DNA from 3 places in the uncultured Salinicola sp. genome. Region 2 is predicted to be linked to each of the others. Evidence: predicted binding sites of a transcription regulator. Region 2 holds the regulator's gene; each other region holds the start of a gene.
The links. The regulator LexA, encoded in region 2, represses DNA repair genes until DNA is damaged. The targets are predictions, from matches to a motif close to TACTGTNTANNTANACAGTA.

Region 1 (5,128 bases), on a different contig from region 2:
AGGCAGTCCTGCAGTGCCCGCCGGCCCCGCGCGTGCATGTGGACGTCCCCCGTCGCCACTGCCGGAATGTCCAGCGACGCGGCCAGGGCCTGCAGTCGGGCCAGGCGCGCCGCGTTGTCGCAGCCCTGCTCGAAGCCGTAGTGCAGCTCCACCGCCAGCCACAGCCGGTGGGGAAAGAGGCGGGCCAGCCGCTCGCCCACCTTATGATCACCCACCTCGCGATCCGGCACGGCACCGGGGATCCACAGCGCGAACAGGCCGTCACCGCCATCGAGTTCGTCGAGATCCGTTGCGAGCAGCCGATATTCGCCCTTGGGCGCGCGGCCGCGAACGCGGGTGATCAAGCCACATAGCGCCTCGTAGCCACGCCGGTTCTCCACCAGCAGCACCAGCTTGATGCCGCATTCGGTACGAAACTCCGCGCCGACGATCAGGTCGATGCCGTACTCACGCGCCGCCTGCCAGCCGCGCACGATGCCGGCCAGCGTGGCTTCGTCGGTGATCGCCAGGGCACGATAGCCGTGCCGGGCCGCGCGCTCGAACAGTTCATCCGCGGTGGAGGCACCGCGCTGGAAGCTGAACGCGGAGAGGCAGTGCAGCTCGGCGTAGGGGTCTTTAAAGGCGCCCGCACCCGCGCCGATTCTACAGGCGCCCGCACCCGCGCCTATTGGCTCTCGGGCCCCCGAATCCGCGTCGATCCTACAGGCGTCCGAAGCGGCAGCGTCGGGCCGCGATAAGGCGGCAGCGTCGGGCCGCGATGAAAAGCCATCGTTCATCCGAACCACCCGTGCAGATACCAACCCTGTCGCCCCGGCTCGCACCAGACCCAGGCGTGGCGACCATCGACCCACTGGGCCAGGTAGTAGTCGCGCCGGATGTCGCCACCGTCCCACCAGCCGCTCTCGATGCGCTCCGGCCCTGCCAGCAGTTGCACTACGTCGCCGTCGCAGCGCTGCGGCGCAGGGACGAGCCAGCCGGGACGCGACGGGCCGGCGCTGGCATCGCGCGCCCGTGGCCCGGCACCGTTCAGCACCGCCATCTCCGGGCGATGCTCGCGATGTTCGACCAGCGGCCTGAGCGCCGATTCTCCCAGCCGGGCCACCAGACGCTGGTGCAGTGCCGCCCAGGCCTGGGCCTGACGCGCCGGCCCCTCCAGCAACTCCCGTCGTGTCGGCGCATAGTCGGAGAGCCGAGGCGCGAAGAGCGTCAGCGAGAGCACGGGGCCTTCGAGACGCACGCGCTCCAGGTGGGCACGGGCCAGCTCGAGCAACGTGTCAGGGTCGCGCTGTACCGCCAGCAGCCCGATCCCGACATGCTGCACGCTACCCCCCTCCAGGCCGAACTGCAGACGAAACCGCTCGACACCGGCATCCTGGCCGACCAGGAACACGCTCAGTTCCTGCAACAGGCGCTTTAGCGGGAAGGCCAGGCCAGCAATGGCATGCACCGGCTGATCGAATTCGAAGGTGCGGGAAAACCGCGGCGTCGGGCGGTGGTAATCCAGCGCCAGCGGCCACTCTCCACGCAGTTCGCCCAGGTGGCGCATCAGGCCGCCACCGAAACGTCGGGCCAGGGCGCTGCGCGGCAGGGCGAACAGCTCGCCCAGGCGCTGGAAACCGCTGCGATTCAGGGTCTGCACGATGTCACGGTCGGAATCGATGCCCGCCAACCCCGCCCGATCGAGACGCAGCGTTGCCAACGCCGACTCCAGCCCGTTCTCGTCCACCGCCAGCCCGTCATGGACGTTGACCAGTACCCGTGCTGCCGCCGGGTTGGGGGCGATCACCAGTCGATGCGAAAAGCCGAGCTCGCCGAGTTCCCCGCGCAGACGCGCCTCCAGCCGTGGCCAGGGGCCGAGCAGATCGAGACTGCTGGCGACCTCGAACACCAGCGCATGCGGGTAGTGAAGGCTGACCTGGGCGCTGAAACCGTAGGCCCAGGTCGCCAGCCGTCGGCGCCAGCGCTCGACGGACTCGGCATCGAACGGCGCCGTCTCGAGCCGCTGACTCGAACCGGATCGAGACCCCCTATCTGGCGCGGAGTTGGGCGCCTTGGAAAGCGGCGCGGCGTCGGGCGCCTTAAAAAGCGGCGCGTTACACAGCGCTTCGGCGAAGCCCAGCGCCTGCCCAGGCCTGACACCACGCTCCCGGGCGGCGCGATTGGCGGCGCGGATGCACTGGCGCTGCACCGGCCCGTCGATCAGTGCGAACGGAGCCTCGGGGTCGGGGCGGCGGCGTAATGCGCCCTCCAGCGCCAGGCGCGGAAACAGCAGGCAGACCCAGCGCATGGCGTCACGCCCCGCCGCCGAAGGCGATCCGTCGCGAGGGCGCAAGGCCGCCGCGACACTTGAGGACCTCCAGCTCGGCATGCCGGTGCAACCGCAGCCGCAGCGGCGCCGGCGATGCCTCGGCCACTTTCGCCAGCGGCCGATGCACGAAGGCCAGCGTATCTCCGCTTGCCGCCGCCACTTGCAACCGGCGCATGAGACGGCCATCGGCCTGCGCCAGCCAGGCTACGACCGCGCCACAACAGCCGGCGCGCAGGCACTGCTCCGTCGCCCAGAGCGCCTCGCGTCCCTGCACGTCGAGCCAGTGACACTGCTCCAGCACCACTCCCGCCCGCCGCCACGCCGCCGGGTACGGCGCCCCCGGCGGCGAGACCAGCACTATCGGCCGGCCTTGCCGTGTCAGGCGCGAGAGCACCGGCCACAGCAGGGCCAGCTCCCCGTTGCCGGCGCCGCTCGACAGCAGCTCGCTGATCGCGGCCGGTGGCCAGCCACCGCCCGGCAGGAGCGCATCGAGCGGCGTGGCCGCTGGCAATCGCCTCGCCTCGATCGCCAGCGGTATTGGTCTGGGCACGCCAGACCTGGCGGCTGTCGAGCAGGGTCTCCAGGCTGCTCATCGGCCGGCCTCCTTGGCGAGGGGTGGCAGCGGTAGCCATCGAAAACAGCAGGAAGCGAGTGACGACATGGCGGTGCTCGGGAGAGTTGAATCATTGCCACCAGTGTCACTCAGAACACGGATACTGTCTATATATACAGTATTCGAGACGTAAAAAAACGCCACCTCAAGCGACGTTTTCCAGGATGCGAGCGGCTCAGGAGACGCTGTTGGAAACCCTCAGAGACCCCAGGCTGCGCTTGATCGCCTTGAGCTGATCGGTGATCTGCGGCCCGCGGTTCTTGGCCACGCCGACGGCGAGCACGTCGATGGTCAACAGGTGGGCGATGCGCGAGGTCATCGGAATGTAGACCTCGGTATCTTCCTGGACATCCACCGGCAACGACAGGGTCACCTCGCGGGCCAGCGGCGAATCGCTGGGGCACAGGCCAATCACGGTGGCACCGGCCTTGACGGCAGTCTTGGCGCTGGCGATCAACGCCCGGGTGCGGCCGGTCTGGGAGATCGCCACCACCACATCGCCCGCCTTCAGGGTGGCGGCGGACATCGCCTGCATGTGCGGGTCGGCGTAGGCGGAAGTCTGGATCTGGAGGCGGAAGAACTTGTGCTGGGCGTCGGCCGCGACCACCCCCGAGGCGCCGTAACCGTAGAACTCGACCCGATTAGCGACCGCCAGTGCGGCGATCGCCTTGCCCAGCGCCTCGTTGTCCAGGCCGTCACGGACCCGCTCCAGCGTCTCGATGGTGCTGTCGAAGATGCCATGGGAGAACTCGGCCACGCTATCGCCATCGTTCATGGTGAACTGGGCGTACTGGCTGCCCTTGGCCATCATCTGCGCCAGCTTCAGCTTGAACTCCTGGAACCCGGCCATGCCCATGGCGCGACAGAAGCGCACCACCGTGGGCTCGCTGACCTGCGCCTCGCTGGCCAGATCGGTGATCCGCATCAGGATCACCTCTTCCGGATTGCGCAGCACGAACCGCGCCACCTTCTGCTCGGAGCGACGCAGACGATCCATGTGAACGCGCAATTCATCGAACAGCGAACGGCTCATGGCTGGCCCTCGAATGGCGACATCAGGCGGTCTCGCTTCTCTGGGTTTCGATCGAAAGTTCGAAACCTAGTATGCCCGAGTCGGGCTGGCGGAACACGCCGGCACGGCGCGTTGAAAGCATGAAAAAAGTGGATCGTCATTATCTTGTAAAGTTGAGTATAGTATGCATGTCGGGCGCAAAACCGACAGTTCCGAGGATGCCAGGAGATTCGATCAATGAAGGACATCGAACATCTTCACACCCTGAAGAGCGAAATTCTCGATATTTTCATGACGTTGGAAGTCAACGAGCACGAGCGGCGCAAGCGCAGGGCAGCCGTGCGTTACCTCAAGGCCCGGCGTGGCATCGAGCAGCGCCAGGAGAAGCGCCAGTTGGCGGAAGAGATCGCAGAATTACCTGAATAGCTGCCCGGATAGCATCCGGTCGACGGCGCCCCTGCCCCAACGATCAGCGGCCGTTGTCCTCGGACAACGGCCGCTGCCTGCCCCGCCGGAACCCTCGCCGACGGGGAAGTTCCCATCACGCCCCGAAGCACGCCCCGAGACGTGACGGAGGGTCCGCTACAGGCTGTTGAAGAACACCACGATCACGCCGATGGGGGCGACATAACGCGATACGTAGTGCCATACCACCCGTCCTTTCGGACCCAGGCCCAGCTCCTGCTTGACGTCGTCGCTGTCCAGGAACCAGGCGGTGAAGACGATCGCGGCCAGCCCCGTCAGCGGCAGCATCAGCTTGCTGGTGAGCGCGTCGAGCAGGTCGAAGACGTTGAAGCCGAACGGCTGGAACCCTGACCAGACGTTGAACGCCAGCAGCGCGGCAATACCCAGCGCCCAGGTCGACAGCGCCGCAACGAAAGCCGAGGCAACGCGCGACAGCCGGGTACGCTCCTCCAGAAATTCCGTCACCGGCTCCAGCAGCGAGATCGCCGAGGTGATCGCGGCCACGGTCAGCAGCGCGAAGAAAATCGTACCGAACGCCAACCCCCAGGGCATGTCGATGAAGGCCAGCGGCAGGGTCACGAACAGCAGCCCCGGCCCGGCACTCGGATCCAGGCCGTTGGCGAACACCACCGGAAAGATCGCCATGCCGGCGCCGAGCGCGATGACCGTATCCAGGATCACCACGGTGCGCGCGGTCTTGATCAGATCGACCTCCTGACCCAGGTAGGAG
Region 2 (5,128 bases):
CGACCTGCGCGCCATGGTGACCTGGTACGGGATCGACTTTCATCACGTGCCGGTGGATCCGAATGACAAGGCGTCGGCCTTTGCCGAGACCGAGCGCCTGATAACGGCGGCCGAAGCCGACAGCGTGGTATTGGCACGGTACATGCAGATTTTGCCGCCCGATCTCTGCCAGCGGTACGCAGGGCGGGTCATCAATATCCACCACAGCTTCCTGCCGTCGTTTGCCGGGGCCAAGCCTTACCACCAGGCGTTCGAGCGTGGCGTCAAGCTGATCGGTGCCACCTGCCACTATGTCACCGAAGAGCTCGATGCAGGGCCGATCATCGAGCAGGACATCCAGCGGGTATCCCATTGTCATACGCCGCAGGATCTGGTGCGCCTGGGGCGCGATGTGGAAAAGGCCGTGCTCGCCCGCGGGTTGCGATGGCACCTGCAGGATCGTGTACTCATTCACGGCAACAAGACCGTGGTGTTCTCCTGATTCGCAACATTTGATGTTCAGGGCGACGTCGGTTCGTCATCGTCGAACAGGCCCAGCTGGCGCTGCTCCTGCTCCGGCACCAGCCGTACGCCGACACCCAGGAGCCTGACGGGGCGTTCGCCTCGTCGCCATGCACTCTCCAGCAGCTCATGGAAGCGCGCATCGACGATGCCGCGGGCTCCCGTTTCCTGGGTCGTGCTGGAAAAGTCGTCGAAGCGGACCTTGACGAACTGCTTGGCGATGGCGGGATCGCCATGGCGGGCCATGCGCTCGTGCAGCTTCTCGATCAAGGGCTTCAATGCCGTATGGCAATCACTCAGGTGGGGCAGGTCCCGGTCATAGGTCGTCTCGACGCTGACGGACTTGCGTTCACGCGAGACATTGACCGGACGTTCGTCGATGCCGTGAGCCAGCTCGTGAAGACGGCGCCCGAACTTGCCGAAGTGGTCCAGCAGCTTGTCCATCGGCTGGGCCCGCAGATCGGCGCAACTGGCGATTCCGAGCGTGTCGAGTTTGGTGGCGGTCGCCGGGCCGACGCCGTGCAGTTTCCTGACCGGCAGGTCGGTGATGAACGACTCCATCTCCGTCGGCGGAATCACGAACAGGCCGTCGGGCTTGTCCCAGTCGCTGGCGATCTTGGCGAGAAACTTGTTGGGTGCGACGCCGACCGAGATGACGATGCCGGTTCTCGCCAGGGACTCCTCCTTGAGCCAGCGGGCCATCCAGGTGGCACTGCCCTGAAAGCGGGTGACTTCGGTCACGTCCAGGTAGGCTTCATCCAGTGAAAGCGGCTCGACCAGCGGCGTCAGTTCGTGAAAGATGGCCTGGATCTGCTGAGAGACGTCCCGGTATTTGTTGAAGTCGGGCGGTAGCAGCTTCAACTCGGGGCAGAGGCGCAGCGCGCGCGCCGTTGGCATGGCGGAATGGATGCCGAACTTCCGCGCCGGATAGTTACAGGTGGCGATGACCCCCCGTCGCTCGGCACTCCCGCCGATCGCCAGGGGCGTATGGGTCAACGAAGGGTCATCGCGCATCTCCACGGCGGCATAGAAGCAGTCGCAGTCGGCGTGCAGAATCTTGCGCATGGTGCCGGGGGAAAGCCTCAGTGGAGGCCGGAGCCGTTGCCGCCACGAATGACGCCCACGCCGAGCCCCTCGATCTCCAGATGCTGATGCTTCAGATCGAGCACGATCGGCTCGAAATCCGCGTTTTCGGCGATCAGCGTGACGCGGCTGCCCTGGCGCTGGAAGCGCTTGACGGTGACATCGTCCTCCAGCCTCGCCACGACGATCTGACCGTTGCGTATCTCCTGGGTGCGATGAACGGCAAGCAGATCGCCGTCGAAGATCCCGGCGTCCTTCATCGACAACCCCCGCACGCGCAGCAGATAGTCGGCGCTGGGCGTGAAGTAGTCGGCCGGCAGGGGGCAGTAACGGTCGATATGCTCGGTGGCCAGAATCGGGCTGCCCGCGGCGACGCTGCCGATGACCGGCAAGCCCTCGACACTGGCTTCGCCCGGTTCCGGTTCCTGGACGCCGGCTGGCAGCCGAATACCGCGGGAGGTGCCGGGTATCATGCGGATGACGCCTTTGCGGTCCAGCGCGCGCAGGTGTTCCTCGGCGGCATTGGGAGAGCGGAATCCCAGTGCGCGGGCGATCTCGGCTCGTGTCGGCGGATAGCCGAATTCGCCCATCGTCTTGACGATGAAATCGTAGACGTTCTGCTGTCGTGCGGTGAGCGGTCGCGCCATCGTTCTCTCCCGGGCCTTGAAGGTCATCAGGCGTTTGGGGCCTGATTGGATGGTCAGGCATTTATCCCGCTGATCATGGGTCGGATGGCATGGAGCCTGACCCCAGCTAGGCGTGTTCATGCATACAGGCTGGAATTGTATCCAGTCGTTCGCGATGAGGGAAGTCTTTCGGGCCCTGAGTTGGCAATCCCGCGCTCCAGGTCCGACGAAATGCTCGATTGTATGGCTCGTCCCGGAATGATTAGAATCATAATCGTTCTAAGTCGTTGTTCTCTGGCGCGAGGTATGACATGGCCCGACCCGACACCGTTACTCGTATTCTCGATACGGCGGAGGTCCTTTTTGCCGAAAAGGGTTTCGCTGAAACCTCGCTGCGCAACATCACGACTCGCGCCAAGGTCAATCTGGCGGCGGTGAATTATCATTTCGGCTCCAAGAAGGCCTTGATTCAGGCGGTCTTCGCCCGCTATCTCGATCCGTTCTCGGAGCGGCTGAACCTGGCGCTCGATGGACTGGAGGCGCGCTACCGGGAGACGCGAGTGCCGCTCGAGGTACTGTTGGAGCAGCTTGCCACCAGCGTCCTGGAGGTGCCTGCCGAGCGCAATAGCCTCAAGGTCTTCATGAAGCTGCTGGGATTGGCCTACACCCAGGCTCAGGGGCATCTGCGCCGCTACATTCAGGAGCACTACGGGGACACCTTCCACCGCTTCGTCGCCTGCCTGCGCCGGGCGACGCCGGACCTGCCGGACGCCGAACGATTCTGGCGACTGCACTTCATGCTGGGTACCGTGGTCTTCACCCTGTCCGGCCTGGATGCACTGAGAGACATCGCCGACAGCGAGTATCAGGAGCACATGTCGGTCAGAGAGCTGATCCGTCACCTCCGTCCCGTCGTGGTCGCCGGCATGCAGGCGCCATTACCCGCTGCCCTGGAGACGGCCGGCTCGGCGGTAGAGTGAGGTGACCGCCGGCATCGTTCCGCCTCTGTCATGGCAACCCGCTGTCGTCTAGAATCGGGCGCTCAATGGTCTCAGGTGTTAGCTATGACTCAACCTCTCGGCCCGGTCATGCTGGATGTCGAAGGCATCCGGTTACGTGACGAGGAGCGCCAACTGATTTCGCGCGCGGAGGTCGGTGGCGTCCTGCTGTTTGCCAGGAACACGCCGGATGTCGCCACGACCCAGGCGTTGATCGGTCAGATTCGCGAGTGTCGCCCCGACATTCTGGTCGCGATCGACCAGGAAGGCGGTCGGGTGCAGCGATTGAAGGAGGGGGTGACACCAATTCCCCCCATGGCGGTGTTGGGCCGCCATTTCGCGGAGTCTCCCGAGGCGGCCCTGACGTTGACTCAGGATGCGGGCTGGCTGTTGGGCATGGAGATGGCGGCTTGCGGTTTCGATCTGAGCTTCGCGCCCGTGCTGGATCTCGACGACGACCAGTCGCCCGCCATCGGTTCGCGAAGCTTCTCGCCGGACCCGGAGGTGACCACCGCGCTGGCCGGGGCGTTCATCGACGGGCTCCACGACGCGGGCATGGTGGCGATCGGCAAGCATTTTCCCGGCCACGGCGGGGCGCGGCAGGACTCCCATTTCGGGATTGCCGAGGATCCGCGCAGCCTGGCGGAGTTGCGTGAACGCGACCTGGTGCCTTTCGCCAGGCTGGCGGGCAAGCTGGATGGCGTCATGCCGGCTCACGTCATCTACTCCGCGTTCGACGAGCGGCCGGCCGGTTTCTCTCCCAGCTGGCTCGGCATGCTGCGCGAGGAACTCGGCTTCAAGGGGGCCATCTTCTCGGACGACCTGACCATGGCGGCGGCGCATGCGGCCGGGTCGCCCCGCGAACGGGCCGAAGCCGCCTGGGCAGCCGGTTGCGACATGGCCGTCGTCTGCAATGCGCCCGAGGCCGCGCGCGAGATCGTCGCGGCCTGTGAAGGCCGCCAGGCTCCGCGTGTCGCCAAGCTGCGCTATGCGCGCGCTCGTCCCACTCTGGCGTCGCTCGCCGCCATCTCCCGCTGGCGGCGCACGCACGCGCGTCTCGAGGCGCTCAACGAGGCCGAGTGACGGGCAGGGCACGCTGTTTTCCCGCGACGGCTGCGGTGATCCTGGCCGTCGCTCTCTTCATGGTGAACCTTAGACGATGAATCAAACCCCTTCGATCGACGCCCTGAGCTCGATGCAGGAAGTGATGGACAACGCCGATTGCCTGATCGATCAGGCGCAGGTGGAGCAGGCTCTGGACCGCATGGCGGCCGACATCACGCGCGAGCTGGGCGACAAGCTGCCGGTCTTCTATTGCGTCATGAACGGCGGACTGATCACCACCGGGCATCTGCTGACGCGGCTCGGCTTTCCTCTGGAAGTCGATTACCTGCACGCCACGCGCTATCGCGGCGGTATTCGCGGCGGTGAACTGTTCTGGCGGGTGTCGCCGGAAATTCCGATGGCCGGACGCCATGTCGTGATCGTCGATGACATCCTCGACGAGGGCGCCACGCTGGCAGCCATTCTCGATTACTGCCGCCAGGCCGGGGCGGCAAGCCTCTCGACGGCGGTGCTGGTCGACAAGCGCCACGATCGCAAGTCGTCCCCCGATCTCAAGGCCGACTACTGCGGCCTGGAGGTCGTCGACCGCTACGTGTTCGGCTTCGGCATGGATTACAAGGGCTACTGGCGCAACGCGCCGGGCATCTTCGCCCCGAAAGGGCTATGACGCGAGGCTCGCGCCAGGCGGGCCGTTCCCGGTCGGCAGTGATGGTTGTCTTCGGCCCGCTCAACGCGGGCTGAATCGCCTCTGGAGTCCCGTCTCGTTCATCATGCGTGTCGATATCTCCTCGATCGAGAAGCGGGTGGTATCGATGTAGGGAATGTTGTGGCGCCGGTAGAGCGCCTCCGCCTGGC
Region 3 (5,128 bases), on a different contig from region 2:
AAGAAGGTGTGGTGACGAGCGGTATAGCCGACGTTGTCCAGATCGTTGTGCTTGCCACCGGCGCGCACGCAGCGCTGCGCCGAGGTGGCGCGCACGTAGGGACGGGGGTCCCGGCCCAGGAACACGTCCTTGAACGGCACCATGCCGGCGTTGGTGAAGAGAAGCGTGGGATCGTTTTCCGGCACCAGAGAGGCGGAAGGTACGATGGTGTGCCCGCGCTCCTCGAAGAAGCTCAGGAAAGCCTGTCTGATATCTGCACTTTTCATAAACAATCCGTGGCGATAGGCGTGCCCACGGCGGCTAGCAGACCACGTGGCGACACAGAACACGGCAATGAAGAGGCGCCGTGAACGCCTCTCCTGCCATCGCAAAGCGCATTAGTATAACGTGGTCGGCCGATAGTCTGTCGAGTGCGACACCATTGTGGTCGGCCCGACACCCCCGCCACGGGTCGTGGGTAACCGGCGGGTGGGCGATACACGGGACGAGTATCGCGTGCGGCGCATGGCGGCGGAGCAGATGGAGCAGGCGGAGCAGTAACAGGAGCGCAGCGTTCCGGCGGGCTGCCGGCTTGCGGTAGAGATGCGGGAGGGAAGCCCCGGAAATCCGGGGGCAGAGGCGCGTGATGACTCGTGACGAAGGTTCAGGAGATACTGCTCGACCAGGCGTGCCTCATGGCATGGCGAACCTGCTCGAACTCGAAGCCCCGCCCCGCCAGGAAGCGCTCTCTCTTGGCACGCTCCCGCGGGGTGCCCCCCGGAGAATCGAAGCGCTTGGCGAGGGCCTGACTCGCCAGATCCTCCCAGTCGGGGGCCTCACTCTCGAAAGCCGAAGATATCAGCGACTCATCGATTCCCCGCCGTGCCATGTCGACGCGAATCTTGACGGGGCCCTGCCCGTGCGCAATGCGCGAGCGGACGAAGACCTCGGCGAATCTCGCATCGGACTGAAGCCCCTCCCTCGCCAGTTCGTCCAGGGCCTGGCGGATATCCTCGCGCTCCAGGCCCTTCGCGCTCATGCGGGTTTCCAGCTCGACGCGGGAGTACTCGCGCCGGGCCAGGAACCGAATGGCAACGTCTCGGGGGGACACCTCCCGGGACACATCCTCTCGAGAAGCGGCGTCACCGCAGAAGGCGTCGTTGCGCTCAGTCATCGATACCCTCGCCCTCCAGAGATAGCGGCTTACAGCAGCGTATCGCCGGAGTCATCGCTTTCGGCGACGGCCGCTTCGGGTTCCTTCTCCTTGGTTGCCGGTACCGCGAGCAGCTGGGCCCGAATCTGCGTTTCGATCTCGGCCATCACCTCGGGATGCTCCTCGAGATACTGGGCAGCGTTGGCCTTGCCCTGGCCGATCTTGCTGCCCTTGTAGCTGTACCAGGCCCCCGCCTTGTCGACCAGGTTGCACTGCACGCCGAGATCGATGACCTCGCCGGCATGGTAGATGCCCTTGCCATACAGGATCTGGAACTCGGACTGACGGAACGGCGGCGCCACCTTGTTCTTCACCACCTTGACCCGGGTTTCGTTACCGGTAACCTCGTCGCCCTGCTTGACCGAACCGATACGGCGAATATCGAGGCGCACGCTGGAGTAGAACTTGAGCGCGTTGCCACCGGTGGTGGTCTCGGGGCTACCGAACATCACGCCGATCTTCATGCGAATCTGGTTGATGAACACCACCATGCAGTTGGCGTTCTTGATATTGCCGGTGATCTTGCGCAGCGCCTGGGACATCAGGCGCGCCTGGAGGCCGACGTGGGAATCGCCCATCTCCCCCTCGATCTCCGCGCGCGGCGTCAGCGCCGCCACGGAATCGATGATGATGACGTCGACGCCACCGGAGCGCACCAGCATGTCGCAGATTTCGAGCGCCTGCTCGCCGGTGTCGGGCTGGGAAACCAGCAGCTCGTCGAGATCGACACCGAGTTTTTCGGCATAGCTCGGGTCGAGCGCGTGCTCGGCATCGACGAAGGCGCAGGTCTTGCCATCCTTCTGGGCCTGGGCGATCACCGACAGGGTCAGCGTAGTCTTGCCCGAGGATTCCGGACCGAAGATCTCGACGACACGACCGTAAGGCAACCCGCCGACACCCAGTGCGATATCCAGGCCCAGAGACCCCGTCGACACCACCGGAATCGCGGTACGCGGGGTATCGCCCAAGCGCATCACGGTGCCTTTGCCGAATTGACGATCGATCTGTGACAGTGCCGCATTGAGTGCCTTGCTGCGGTTTTCGTCCTGTGCCATGAACGTCTCCTATGGATGCACGAAGTGAGGCGGGGCAGCGCCGGTCGCAGCGCTCGGCTCACGCACTGTATGGTTAGACAGTAGTATGGCGAAAAAAAGCGCTCCCGCCTATCCCCCGCCGAAGATTTTCAATCCTGCCGCCGCGGAGCCCCGGACGCCGGCTTGCTGTCATCGTGAAGAGGCGTTGTCGGGCCGGCTTTCCGCCAGCGATTCGATCAGTCCCGACAGCGCCACGGCAACCGCCGACTCGCGGATCCGCCGACGGTCCCCCGGCAGCTGATGACGCTGCACCCGCTGATGGTGTGGGTTGCCCCAGGCGAACCACACCGTGCCCACGGGCTTGTCGGGACTGCCCCCGGCCGGGCCGGCAACGCCGCTGACCGCGACACCGAGTTCGGCCCCGCTATCGCGACAGGCACCGACGACCATCTCCCTGACGGTCTCCTCGCTGACCGCGCCATGGGTCTCCAGTGTGGCCCGCGACACTCCCAGCAGGCGCTGCTTGGCGGCATTGGCGTAGGTCACGTAGCCGGTCTCGAAGTAGGCGGAGCTGCCGGCGATCGCCGTGATGGCGCTGGCGACGCCGCCCCCGGTACAGGATTCCGCGGTGGTCAGCCGGACACCCAGCGCCAGACAGGCCTCCCCCAGACGCCGGGAGAGCGCCTCGCAATCCGGTTCGGCGCCCAGCGGGGATGTGGAGTCGTTCGTCATGGGCAACTTCCTCTTTCAGGGGTCGCTCTACCCGTCGGCCGCCGCTCCCCGGGCGACGGCGGGGGCAGAGCCGAAGGAGAAACCGATCGCCATCCAGTATGCGGAGAATCGTGGTTCATGCAATCGCCGAAGGGACACTGCGGGGACGCCTGCGTATCGCGGATGGAGGAGCACGCCCTGGCGGGAGCAAGGCGGTGGCGGGAGGCGGGTCAATCCGGTTCGCGGGGATCCCGGGGCGGAGGAATCACGGAAGGATGACGCGCCGCCAGTTCGGCAACGGCGATCTCCAGCAGCACAACGGCCAGTTCGCTGAGATTGACGTTACGCTTGTTGGCTTCGATGGCCAGCAGGCGATACGTGGAATCACTGAGGTGGTTGAGCACCAACCGGGCCATATGGGAGTCCTCGAGTACCGATTTCACACACTGTAACGAGTTATCGGCGGGCACTCAGGCTGAAATCACTACACCTGATGCATGATCCCCTCTAAGGCGACCGCCACCTCGCGCCGTGCCGGACCCAGCCACCGCGTGGTAACCTTGCCCCTCAGCGTACGACCCGGCATTCCGATGCCCCCTCTGTGTCCCCAGAATCGACGGAGCTTCCGAGACACCATGCAGGACGCGGCCTCCAGCAAGAGCACCCAGCATACGCCGATGATGGCGCAGTACCTCAAGATCAAGCGCGAGCATCCGGACGTGCTGCTCTTCTACCGGATGGGCGATTTCTACGAGCTTTTCTACGACGATGCCAAGCGTGCATCGCAACTGCTCGACATCACGCTGACGGCCCGCGGGCAGTCGGCCGGCAAGCCGATCCCCATGGCGGGCATCCCCTACCACAGCGTCGAGTCCTACCTGGCGCGACTGGTCAAATCCGGCCAGTCGGTGGCCATCTGCGAACAGATCGGCGATCCGAGCACGGCCAAGGGGCCGGTGGAGCGCCGGGTCGTGCGCATCGTCACACCGGGAACGCTGCTGGACGAAGCCCTGCTCGATGCCAGCCGCGATAACCTGCTGGTGGCCCTCCATCGCACCGGCGAACGCTGGGGTATCGCCTGGCTGGAACTCTCCAGCAGCCGCTTCAGCGTGCTCGAGATCGATGGCGAGGCCGACATGCTGGCCGAGATCCATCGGCTGCAGCCGGCGGAGCTGCTGGTCGCCGAAAGCCTCGACCTCTCGCCGTCGCTGGCGGAGCGGACCGGCCTGAAACGCCAGAACGACTGGCATTTCGACCTGGAGACCGCCAACCGTCTGCTGTGCGACCAGTTCGAGGTCGCCGATCTCAGGGGCTTCGGTTGCACCCATCTCGAAACCGCGCTGGTCGCCGCCGGCGTGCTGATCGACTACGCCAGGGACACCCAGCGTTCCCGACTGCCCCATGTCACCGCGCTGAGCGTCGAGAACCGTGACGAATCGGTGGTGATCGATGCCGCCAGCCGACGCAATCTCGAGATCGACATCAACCTCGGCGGCAGTGGTGACAACACCCTGGCCAGCGTGCTCGACACGACCGTCACGCCGATGGGCTCGCGTCTGCTCAAGCGCTGGCTCAATCGGCCCCTGCGTGACCGGCATCAGGTCGGCGCCCGCCAGGCAGCGGTGCAGTTGCTGCTCGACGCGGACCAGTACCTGCTGATCCGCGAGCCGCTCAGCGAGGTGGGCGATGTCGAGCGGATCCTGGCGCGGGTGGCACTGCGCAGCGCCCGCCCCCGGGATCTGGCCCGCCTGCGCGACGCGCTCAACGTGCTGCCGACGCTGCAGGCCGATCTCCAGCGAATCGAAGGCGAGAGCGCACTGGACGACCTCGCCCGCCATATCCACCCCTATCCCGAACTGGCCGACACCCTGACCCAGGCGCTGATCGACAACCCGCCGGTGGTGATCCGGGACGGCGGTGTCATCCGCGAAGGCTTCGACGCCGAGCTCGACGAGTATCGCGGGCTGGCCGAACACGCCGGCGACTACCTGATCCAGCTCGAGCTTCGTGAGCGCGAACGTACCGGCCTGCCGGGCCTCAAGGTCGGCTACAACCGGGTCCACGGCTACTACATCGAGATACCGCGCGCCCAGGCTCGCGAGGTGCCGGCGGACTATATCCGCCGCCAGACGCTGAAGAACGCCGAGCGCTTCATCATCCCCGAACTCAAGGAGTTCGAGGACAAGGCGCT

Region 1: the regulator LexA is predicted to act here: its motif matches at 3,023-3,042, upstream of imuA (translesion DNA synthesis-associated protein ImuA).
Region 3: the regulator LexA is predicted to act here: its motif matches at 2,311-2,330, upstream of recA (recombinase RecA).

The regions. Positions count from the first base shown of each region.
Region 1 covers NZ_CALFQK010000118.1:7,305-12,432, reverse strand. The annotation lists gene Q0602_RS13260 (error-prone DNA polymerase) at 1-776, opposite strand, end outside; gene Q0602_RS13255 (DNA polymerase Y family protein) at 773-2,287, opposite strand; gene imuA (translesion DNA synthesis-associated protein ImuA) at 2,292-2,858, opposite strand; gene hexR (transcriptional regulator HexR) at 3,097-3,954, opposite strand; gene Q0602_RS13240 (PA3496 family putative envelope integrity protein) at 4,171-4,359, shown strand; gene Q0602_RS13235 (sodium-dependent transporter) at 4,516-5,128, opposite strand, start outside.
Region 2 covers NZ_CALFQK010000209.1:18,793-23,920, reverse strand. The annotation lists gene purU (formyltetrahydrofolate deformylase) at 1-481, shown strand, start outside; gene dinB (DNA polymerase IV) at 499-1,566, opposite strand; gene lexA (transcriptional repressor LexA) at 1,584-2,231, opposite strand; gene Q0602_RS24240 (TetR/AcrR family transcriptional regulator) at 2,522-3,190, shown strand; gene nagZ (beta-N-acetylhexosaminidase) at 3,275-4,291, shown strand; gene Q0602_RS24230 (hypoxanthine-guanine phosphoribosyltransferase) at 4,368-4,940, shown strand; gene Q0602_RS24225 (pyruvate, water dikinase regulatory protein) at 5,001-5,128, opposite strand, start outside.
Region 3 covers NZ_CALFQK010000005.1:1,003-6,130, reverse strand. The annotation lists gene alaS (alanine--tRNA ligase) at 1-266, opposite strand, end outside; gene Q0602_RS00400 (regulatory protein RecX) at 644-1,153, opposite strand; gene recA (recombinase RecA) at 1,183-2,247, opposite strand; gene Q0602_RS00390 (CinA family protein) at 2,416-2,958, opposite strand; gene Q0602_RS00385 (hypothetical protein) at 3,168-3,353, opposite strand; partial or broken gene mutS (DNA mismatch repair protein MutS) at 3,573-5,128, shown strand, end outside.